3 regions of the Sphingomonas sinipercae genome follow, and region 1 is predicted to be linked to each of the others. Evidence: predicted binding sites of a transcription regulator. Region 1 holds the regulator's gene; each other region holds the start of a gene.

Region 1 (3,275 bases):
TGCTGCTCCTGCCCGGCGCCAACAATCCGCGCGTGCCGCTGGGCATGGCGACGCCTTATGCCTCGATGCTTCTGGAAACGCGCGAAGCCGATGTCGCGCTGGTGCCATTGTCCGCCTTTGCCGCCGGGCTGAACCCCACCGACCAGCAATTGCAGCAATTCTATGCCTTCAACCGCAACCGCTACCTGGTCCCAGAGCAGCGCGTTCTGCGGATCGCCCGGCTTGGCCCGGAACAGGTCGCCGGAATTTCCGCGACGGACGCTGAAATCGCCAAATATTACCAGGACAACCAGGCCCAATATGCGGCCAAGGACATTCGCGTGATCAGCCAGGCGGTGGTGCCCGACCGCAACGTCGCCAACCAGATCGCGTCGAAGGCCAAGGGTGGGCAAAGCTTCGTCGACGCGGTCAAGCCCGCCGGCCTAGCCGCCGCCGACGTGTCCGTCGGGCCCCAGACCAAGGCGCAATTCACCGAGATGGCGGGGCAAGCGGTGGCCAATGCCGCCTTTGCCGCCAAGTCGGGCGCAATCGTCGGGCCGGTCCAGTCCGACCTTGGCTGGCACGTGATCAAGATCGACGGGGTGCAGAACCAGCCCGGCAAGTCGCTCGCCCAAGTGCGCGGCGAGATCGCCGAGAAGTTGACGACGGAAAAGCGGGCCAATGCCCTGGCCGACCTGGAGGCCAAGCTGCAGGATTCGATCGATAACGGCAGCAATTTCGACGAGGCTGCGAAATCGGCCGGGCTGACCGTCACTACCACGCCGCTGATTACGGCCAACGGCCAGCAGCGTGGCAATCCAGCCTATAAATTGCCGGCGGAGTTCGCAGCGGCGCTCAAGAGCGGTTTCGAGCTTGCGACCAACGATCCCCCCGTCCTCGAAGCACTTGGCGAACAAGGCTTTGCAATGGTCGCCCCGGCGCAGGTCGTGCCGGCGGCCCCGGCGCCGCTGGCGAGCATCCGCGACCGCGTGCGCCAGGACTGGATCGGGCAGCAGGCGACCGAGCGCGCGCGTGCCGCAGCCAATGCGATCGCGGCGAAGGCAACCGGCGCTGGGTCGCTTGCCGACGCGCTCAAGCAGGCGCCGGTCAAGCTTGCCCCAGCCAAGCATATCGGCGCCCGGCGGATCCAGCTGTCGCAGATGGGCGACCAGGTGCCGCCGCCGATCCGGCTGATGTTCACGCTCGGCGCCGGCAAGAGCCGCGTCGCAGCCGACCCGGAGGGCCGCGGCTATTATGTGGTCAAGCTGACGAAGCTAACGCCGGGCAACGCGCTGGCTCAGCCGGGGCTGATCACCACGGTTCAGCGCGAATTCCAGGACCCACTGGCCCAGGAATATGCGCAGCAATTCGTCGCCGCCGTCCGTAAGCAGTTGAAAGTGCGGCGGAACGAGAAAGCCATCGCCGCCACCCGCAAGCAATTGATCGAAGGCGGTAGCTGATCGCTTGACGCGATTCGCTTTGTTGCCTAGACGTTCTCCGTTCGTTCCAGAAAGGGACCGGCGGAATGCTAACTGCCAAGCAACGTGAATTGCTGATCTTCGTCCAGGACCGGCTCGGGGAAACCGGGGTCAGCCCAAGCTTCGACGAGATGCGCGAGGCGCTCGACCTGAAGTCGAAGTCGGGGGTTCACCGGCTGATTTCCGCGCTCGAGGAGCGCGGCTTCATCCGCCGCCTGCCCAACCGGGCGCGGGCGCTGGAGGTGCTCAAACTGCCCGATTCGAGCACGCCCGCCGCGGTCGCTGCCGCGGTCCGGACAGTCGTCCCGGCGCCGGCCAACGACACGATCGAAATCCCGCTGCACGGGAAGATCGCGGCCGGCACGCCGATCGAGGCGCTCCAGGGCACCGAGCATTTCGCCGTGCCCGCGGCGCTGCTCGGCCCGGGCGAGCATTATGCGCTCGAAGTGTCCGGCGATTCGATGGTCGAAGAAGGCATTCTCGACGGCGACTTCGCGCTGATCCGCAAGGTCGACACGGCGCGGGACGGTGAAATCGTCGTGGCCCTGGTCAATGCCGAGGAAGCGACGCTCAAGACCTTCCGCCGCGAAGGCGCGATGATCCGGCTCGATCCGGCCAACCGGTCGTACGAGCCGCAGCGTTACCGGCCCGAACAGATCGAAATCCAGGGGCGGCTTGCCGGTCTAATTCGCCGGTACTGAGCGGCCGATGCTCAGCCACTTGTCCTTCGGCGTTGCCGACCTGGATTCGGCGGCACGATTTTACGGGGCGGTGCTTGCCCCGCTCGGCATGGTCGAAGTGTGGAAGACGGCGGATGCCGCGGGCTACGGAGCGCCCGGGGGCGAGGACGTGTTCGCGATCAAGCAGCGGGAACATGCGGCGGCGCCCGGCCCGGGTTTTCACCTCGCCTTCGCAGCCGCGACGCGGGCGGCGGTCGATCGCTGGCATGCGTGCGGAATGGCGGCCGGTGGCACCGATCAGGGCGCGCCGGACCTGCGGCCGCATTATGGCGAGACATATTATGCGGCATTCCTGCGCGATCGCGACGATTATCTGATCGAGGCAGTGTGCAGCGTTTGAGTAAGGAGCGACCATGGCGCGGATAGATTATGTCGAATTACCAAGCATGACCGCGCACGAGCTGACGCGCGCCTTTTATGCCAAGGCGTTCGACTGGACCTTCACCGATTACGGGCCGGAATATGCCGCGACCACGACCGGCGACGTCGACCTCGGCCTGAGCGGATCGCCGGAGGACGAAATTTCGGCGCCGCTGCCGGTGATTCGAGTCGACGACCTGGAGGCGGCGTTCGATGCCGTCGGCAAGGCCGGCGGAATCATCGCCAAGCCGATCTACGCCTTTCCAGGCGGCCGCCGCTTCCACTTCATCGACCCGTCCGGAAACGAGTTGGCCGTCTGGCAACCCGCCGAAGGCTGATCAGTCGGCCGTCGTCGGGTCGATCGTGTTGCGCACCTGGCTGATCGAATTGGCGGGGAAACCGGCCGTTTGTGCGTGCTGGCGAATTAAATCTTCGCTCGGCGCCCGGTAGATGCAGTAGATCTTGTTGTCGGTCACATAGCTGTGGACCCACTGGATTTCAGGGCCGAGGTCGCGAAGGACCGCGCAACTGGTTTGCGATGCGCCCTTGAGCTCGTCCTGCCCCAACCCGCCGACGCCCGGCATCTCACGCTCAATCACGAACTGCGGCATTGTCCTACCTCCTGCCTGTGAGGACGCGGGGCATAGCCGATTTTTCCCGCAGCGTCGCCCACGGATGCTGGCCCAGCCGCGCCGCGACGCTGTCGATCCGCGGCACG
Region 2 (3,275 bases), 760 kb from region 1:
CGGAGACGCCGGTGACGCAGGTGAAGGTGCCGAGCGGGATCTTGGTGGTAACGTTCTGCAGGTTGTTGGCGGTGGCGCCCTGGACGGTGACGAACTTGCCGTTGCCCCTCCGGCGCTTGGCGCCAAGCGGGATCTCGCGCCGGCCAGAGAGGTAGTCGGCGGTGATGCTGTCTTCGCAACCGAGGATGTCGTCGAGCGTGCCGGAGCAGACGACGGTGCCGCCGCGAACGCCGGCGCCGGGGCCCATGTCGATGATGTGGTCGGCGTTGCGGATCGCATCCTCGTCATGCTCGACCACCAGCACGGTGTTGCCGAGGCCCTTGAGGCGCTGCAGGGTCTCGAGCAGGCGGTCGTTGTCCTTCTGGTGGAGGCCGATGCTGGGCTCGTCGAGGACGTAGAGCACGCCCGACAGGCCGGAGCCGATCTGGCTGGCGAGGCGGATGCGCTGGCTCTCGCCGCCGGACAGGGTGCCCGACTTGCGGTCGAGGTGCAGGTAATCGAGCCCGACATTGTGGAGGAAGCCGAGCCGCTCGTTGATTTCCTTGAGGATGGCGCGGGCGATCTCGCTTTGCTGCGGGGTCAGTTTCTCGTCGAGCGAGCCGAACCATTTGTGCGCGTCGGCGACGGAGCGGGCGGTGCCGGAGCTGATGTGCTCGCCGGCGATCTTCACTGACAGCGCTTCGGGCTTGAGGCGGGCACCGTGGCAGACTTCGCACGGGCGGCTGCCCTGGTAGCGTGACAGCTCCTCGCGCATCCACGCGCTTTCGGTCGACTGCATGCGGCGGTTGAGGTTGCCGAGCACGCCTTCGAACGGCTTCTTGACCTCGTACGACTTGCGGCCGTCGACGAAGCGAAGCGTGACGGGCCGCCCGCCGGTGCCGTTGAGGACGACCTGTTGCGCTTCCTCGGGCAAATCCTTCCACGGCGTTGCCAGGTCGAAATCGTAGGCGCGGGCAAGGCTGCTCAGCACTTGCATGTAGTAAGGCGAGGGCGGCTGCGACTTGGCCCAGGGCACGACCGCGCCCTTGGCGATGCTGAGGTTGTGGTTGGGAACGACCAGGTCCTCGTCGAACACCAGTTTCTCGCCCAGGCCATCGCAAGCGGGGCAGGCGCCCTGCGGCGCGTTGAACGAGAACAGCCGCGGCTCGATCTCGGCAATGGTGAAGCCGCTGACGGGGCAGGCGAACTTCTCGGAAAAGACGATCCGGCCGGGCGCGCCATAATCGAGCTTCATGCCCGACTGCTGCTCCGGCTCGGCGGGCGGATCGGCGGGGTCGAGGAATGCAAGGCCGTCGGCAAGCTTGAGCGCGGTCTCGAAGCTGTCGGCGAGGCGCGCCTCAATGCCTTCGCGCACCGCGATGCGGTCGACCACCACCTCGATGTCGTGCTTGTACTTCTTGTCGAGCGCCGGCGCGTCCTCGATCGCATAGAACTCGCCGTCGATGCGGACCCGGGTAAAGCCGGCCTTCTGCCACTCGGCCAGCTCCTTCTTATACTCGCCCTTGCGGCCGCGCACGACGGGCGCGAGGAGGTAATGGCGGCTGCCCTCGGGAAGCGCCATCACGCGGTCGACCATCTGGCTGACCTGCTGCGCTTCGATCGGAAGGCCGGTGGCGGGGGAGTAGGGAACGCCGACGCGCGCCCACAACAGGCGCATGTAATCGTATATTTCCGTGACGGTGGCGACCGTCGAGCGCGGGTTCTTCGAGGTCGTCTTCTGCTCGATCGAGATGGCCGGCGAGAGGCCGTCGATATGCTCGACGTCCGGTTTCTGCATCATCTCCAGGAACTGACGAGCATAGGCCGACAAGGATTCGACGTAGCGGCGCTGGCCTTCGGCATAGATGGTGTCGAACGCGAGGCTGGACTTGCCCGAGCCGGACAGGCCCGTGATCACGGTCAGGCTTTCGCGCGGGATGTCGACATCCACGCCTTTGAGATTGTGCTCACGCGCGCCGCGCACAGAGATATGGGTTAGCATCGGCCTTTTTCGTTCCGTTTATGTTCTGAGGCTACGCTGCTGCCCTGCGGCGGTCAACGCGCGGAAACGCAGATGGGTGTTGGCAACCGAAATTGCCATGCTTTGCCGGTGCTTGGGCGCAGTTGAGGAGAGGTTCGTCGATGCATCCGGCGGTTTGTCGAGCCAGGCTGGCGCGGCCGGGCGGATTTAACGACCCCCTTTCAGCAAGCGCTCCGGCTTCACCGTCGTAGCTGTATGATCTGCCCACGTTCGGGCGGAATGCAAAGCGGGAGCCCCGTTTCTCCCGTGTAGGGGAGCCGCCTACCCTTTAGGTGGCTCCCCGTTTCCTTTCCGATCCGCTGAAAAGTTCGCGCATCGTGTCTTGCCTTTTATTAGTCGTTAGACTAAAGACTAATAAAAGGAGAGTGAGATGGCTATGACGATGTTGGCGGCGGCAGTCCTGAGTGTCGCGGTGCCTGCTGCGCCAGGACGCGAGATTACAATTGCGGGCCCCCAAGGCGCGCTGGCCGGCGTCTACCAAGCGGCGGGCAAGGGCGCGCCGGTCGTCGTCATCATTCCAGGTTCCGGACCGACCGACCGCGACGGAAACAACCCGCTTGGGATCACCGCAAGCTCCTACAGGATGCTTGCTGAGGCCCTGGCGGCGAAAGGCGTCGCCAGCATCCGCATCGACAAGCGCGGCATGTTCGGCAGCAAGGCGGCCGTTCCCGACGGTAACAAGGTGACCATCGCCGAATATGCTTCCGACGCCCGCAAGTGGGCCGCCGAAGCGACGCGCCTTACCGGCGCCAAATGTGCATGGCTTGCCGGGCACAGCGAAGGCGCGCTCGTCGCGCTTGCCGCTGCCCAAACGCCGGGGCTTTGCGGCGTCGTATCGATCGCCGGCGCCGGACGGCCGATCGGCACGATCATGCGCGCGCAGCTGCGGGCCAACCCGGCCAACGCACCGCTGCTTGATGACGCATTGGCAGCCATCGATGCGCTGGAGAAGGGGGGCAGTGTCGATGTGTCGGCAAAGCCGCGGCCGCTGCAAATGCTGTTTAGCGCCGCGGTCCAGCCTTATTTCCGCGACCTGTTTTCGTACGACCCGGCCCGCCTCGCGGCGACGGCGAAAGGCCGGTTGCTGATCGTCCAGGGCGGCCGCGACCTGCAGGTCAGCGTCGCCGATGCCGAAGCGCTCAAGGCCGCGCGGCCGGACGCCACGCTGGCGATCGCGCCGAATGCCAACCATGTGCTGAAGTCGGTTCCCGACGACCGCGCCGCCAATCAGGCGAGCTATGGCGATTCCTCACTG
Region 3 (3,275 bases), 920 kb from region 1:
GGCGCGATGGCGTCGGCTTCATCGCCGTTGGCGCAAATCGTAACCGGCTGGCCGGAGAAGCGCGCGAGGGCGTGGGCCGCGCCGGTGGTGCCCGCAACCGCGATCCGGGCGGTAAAGCCGGCGCGGGCGCAGAAACGCAGGATTCGCGCGCACATCGCTTGCTCGCCGCCAAACAGGTGAGTGACCCCGCTGAGGTCGAGCCACAGGCTGTGCGCATCGGCAATTGCGGCATTGGGGGTCCAGCGCCGGGCGGCGAACAGGGCGAGGCGGGTGAGCAACGCCGCGTCCGCTTCGGGTTCGGAATCCTTAAGCTGCAGCTCCGGGACGAGCATGCGCGCGTGAGTTGCCGCCATGCCGGGCGCGAGGCCAAGCGCTGCGGCTTCGGCCGAGACTGCCGCGAGGACGACGCGCTGGCCGGAGCGGTGGGTGGTGGCCAAAGTTGCGCCAGTTGCAGCGCCTTGCGGCGCTCCTGGACCCCCTTCGCGGGGGAACTGCAGGGATTTAGCGGCTTCGCTCCGCCGCCCGAGCATCCGCATCGGCGGGCGCTGGTGGGCAGGGAGCGAGTCGATTTCCGCCTGGCGCGCCTCCCGGCTTGCCCAGCGCGCGCCCGGCCGCCAGCCGCCGCCGCGCGGGCAGGAGCAATCCTGCGGCCGCGGCGGGTCGAGCGGAAGGGCTGCGTCGAGCGACGGCCTGGGCACCGGTTCAGGCGGCGGCGAGAACCCGGTCCGGCGCAGCCGTTCGATGCTGAGCGCGGGCAGGATAAGCGAGGCGACCCGCTTCATCCGTTCCCTCCATGATCCAGTGGTTGGGCGGGCCGCCGCGCTGGCGGACCAGTTCGATGGCCCAGCGCGGGCGGCCGATGCCGCTGACCGGCAATGGCTCCGAAGGCAGGGAGCCGATGCGCCAGCGCGTTGCCGCCGCCGAAGGGCCGAGCAACGGGTCGGCCGCGCTTCGCCAGCGCCGCAGCAGGAGCGCCGTCGTACCGCTATCTTCCGCCGCCAACTGCAGCCGGCGGCTGGCCGTCATCGCCAGCCGGCCAACCTCGGCAACGACGGCGACGATGCCCTTGTGGCGAACCCCTTCCTCGGCAACGGCAAGCGCATCTTCATCCTTGCGGCATTCGGCGTAGATCAGCCTGGCGGGCGACAGCCCGGCTTGCGACAAGGCCGGGGCGAACAAGTCCTGGCGGCCGAGCACCCACAGCACCGGGCCATCGAGCCGGGCGGCGATCCCGGCGACGAACAAGGTCGCCGCGGCATCGTCGTTGAGGCTGGCGCTGCTGCCAGCGATTTCGTGGAGTGAGCCGCAGGCCAGCCCGCCGCCCGCCAGGCGCTCGTCCATGGCCGGAACGCCAAATGCAAGCCAGCCGCGGCTGTCCGCCGAACCCGAAGATTCGATTGCACGCACCTGTGCCCGCAGGGCATCGAGATCCGGGTTGGCAACGGCGGGCATGGGCGACTCACGACTCTTCTGTTCCCTTTATGTTCCACCTTTGGGGATGCCGGAGTCAATGTCTCGACTCGGCAATTGCCAGGCCATTCGTTCATGCCCGCGCAAGCTGTGGGTGCCATTTCCGCCACAAACCCCAGCTAAAGCCATGAACATGAAACAGATTCTTATCGCGCTCGCTGCACTTGGAATGCTTGGCGCGCCGGCCATGGCGACTGCCAAGTCGCCAATCGAGGGCCGCTGGAAAAAGGGCAATATGACGATCCAGATCGCGCCTTGCGGCCGCGACCTGTGCGGCACCGTGCTCAAGGCCTCCGCCAACCAGCAGCGCAAGGCCCAGCGCGGCAGCGGCACCGACCTGATCGGCGCCCGGCTGATCAAGGACATCGACCGCACCGGGCCGAACACCTATCGCGCGACCGTCTTCGTCGCCGACCGCAACATGCATGCCCGTGGCACCATTACGCAAACATCGGCCAACACGCTGGCGGTCAAGGGCTGCGTCCTTGCCATCATCTGCAAATCGCAGACCTGGCAGCGCGTCCACTAAAGCAGCGGCGGAAGCTCCGACCCGATATCCCCGGCGAGCACCGCCGCCTGGAGCGCCGTAATCTCGTCCGCCCAATAGCGGTCGGCGGTGAAGTGCGGCGATAGGGCGCGCACCTTGTCATAGACCGAGCGAAGCCGCGGCGAAGTGCCAAGCGGCGCGTGATAATCGATACCTTCGGCAGCAGCCATCAGCTCGACCGCGACGACCCCGGCGCAATTGCGCGCGATCGCCGCCGCCTTGCGCCCGGCGATCGGCGCCATCGACACGTGATCTTCCTGGCCAGCGCTGGTCGGGATCGAATCGACGCTTGCCGGAAAGGCCAGCGACTTGTTCTCGCTGACCAATGCGGCGGCGGTGACCTGCGGGATCATCAGGCCGGAATTGACCCCGCTGTCTTCGGTCAGGAAGGCCGGCAGCCCGCTCATCTTCGGATCGACCAGTACACTGATCCGCCGTTCCGAAATCGACCCGACCTCACACATTGCAATGGCGATCGTGTCGGCCGCGAAGGCGACCGGCTGGGCATGGAAATTGCCGCCCGACAGCGCGCTGTCTTCATCGGCGAAGACGATCGGATTGTCGGTCACCGCGCCGGCTTCGATGGTCAGGGTCCGGGCGGCGGCCGCAAGCAAGTCGAGGCTGGCCCCCATCACCTGCGGCTGGCAGCGGAAGCTATACGGGTCCTGCACGCGCGAGCATTGGACGTGGCTGGTGAGGATTTCGCTGCCGTCGAGGAGGCCACGGATCAATTCCGCCACGCGGATCTGCCCCGGCTGACCGCGCAATTGCGAAATGCGCGGATCGAACGGCTTGGCCGAGCCCTTGAGCGCGTCGACAGACAATGCACCGGCGGCGATTGCGGCGGCGAACACGCGTTCCCCGGCGAACAGTGCGTCGAGCGCCAATGCGGTGCTGGCCTGCGTGCCGTTGATCAGCGCCAGCCCTTCCTTCGGGCCGAGCTGCAGGGGCTCCATGCCGAGGCGATCGAGCGCTGCCGCGGCCGGCATGATCTCGCCCGCCACATCGATCCGGCCATAGCCCATCAGCGCCGAGATAAGGTGCGCGAGCGGCGCGAGGTCGCCGGACGCGCCAACGCTGCCTTGCGATGGAATCGACGGCATTGCGTCCCGGTCGAGCAGCGCCTGCAGCGCTTCGACAACCAGCGGCCGGACGCCGGAATGGCCGCGGCCGAGGCCAAGCAGCTTGAGCACGATCATCAACCGAACGACATGGCGCGGAAGCGGCTCGCCGACCCCGGCGCTATGCGAAAGGATCA

Evidence for each region. Region 1 encodes LexA, which represses DNA repair genes until DNA is damaged. Its sites were predicted from a motif close to GTTCCNCNCTTGTTCT; they were not measured.
Region 2: uvrA (excinuclease ABC subunit UvrA) is a predicted target of LexA. The motif match lies at 1,993-2,008, and genes of this name have one in related genera.
Region 3: G7078_RS00330 (ImuA family protein) is a predicted target of LexA. The motif match lies at 1,473-1,488, and genes of this name have one in related genera.

What each region holds. Positions count from the first base shown of each region.
Region 1 covers NZ_CP049871.1:981,729-985,003, reverse strand. The annotation lists gene G7078_RS05115 (peptidylprolyl isomerase) at 1-1,439, shown strand, start outside; gene lexA (transcriptional repressor LexA) at 1,505-2,158, shown strand; gene G7078_RS05105 (VOC family protein) at 2,166-2,537, shown strand; gene G7078_RS05100 (VOC family protein) at 2,551-2,895, shown strand; gene G7078_RS05095 (DUF4242 domain-containing protein) at 2,896-3,168, opposite strand; gene G7078_RS05090 (ComEC/Rec2 family competence protein) at 3,173-3,275, opposite strand, start outside.
Region 2 covers NZ_CP049871.1:1,740,005-1,743,279, reverse strand. The annotation lists gene uvrA (excinuclease ABC subunit UvrA) at 1-1,981, opposite strand, end outside; gene G7078_RS09080 (alpha/beta hydrolase) at 2,391-3,275, shown strand, end outside.
Region 3 covers NZ_CP049871.1:63,322-66,596, forward strand. The annotation lists gene G7078_RS00325 (DUF6504 family protein) at 1-782, opposite strand, end outside; gene G7078_RS00330 (ImuA family protein) at 703-1,452, opposite strand; gene G7078_RS00335 (DUF2147 domain-containing protein) at 1,604-1,999, shown strand; gene hutH (histidine ammonia-lyase) at 1,996-3,275, opposite strand, start outside.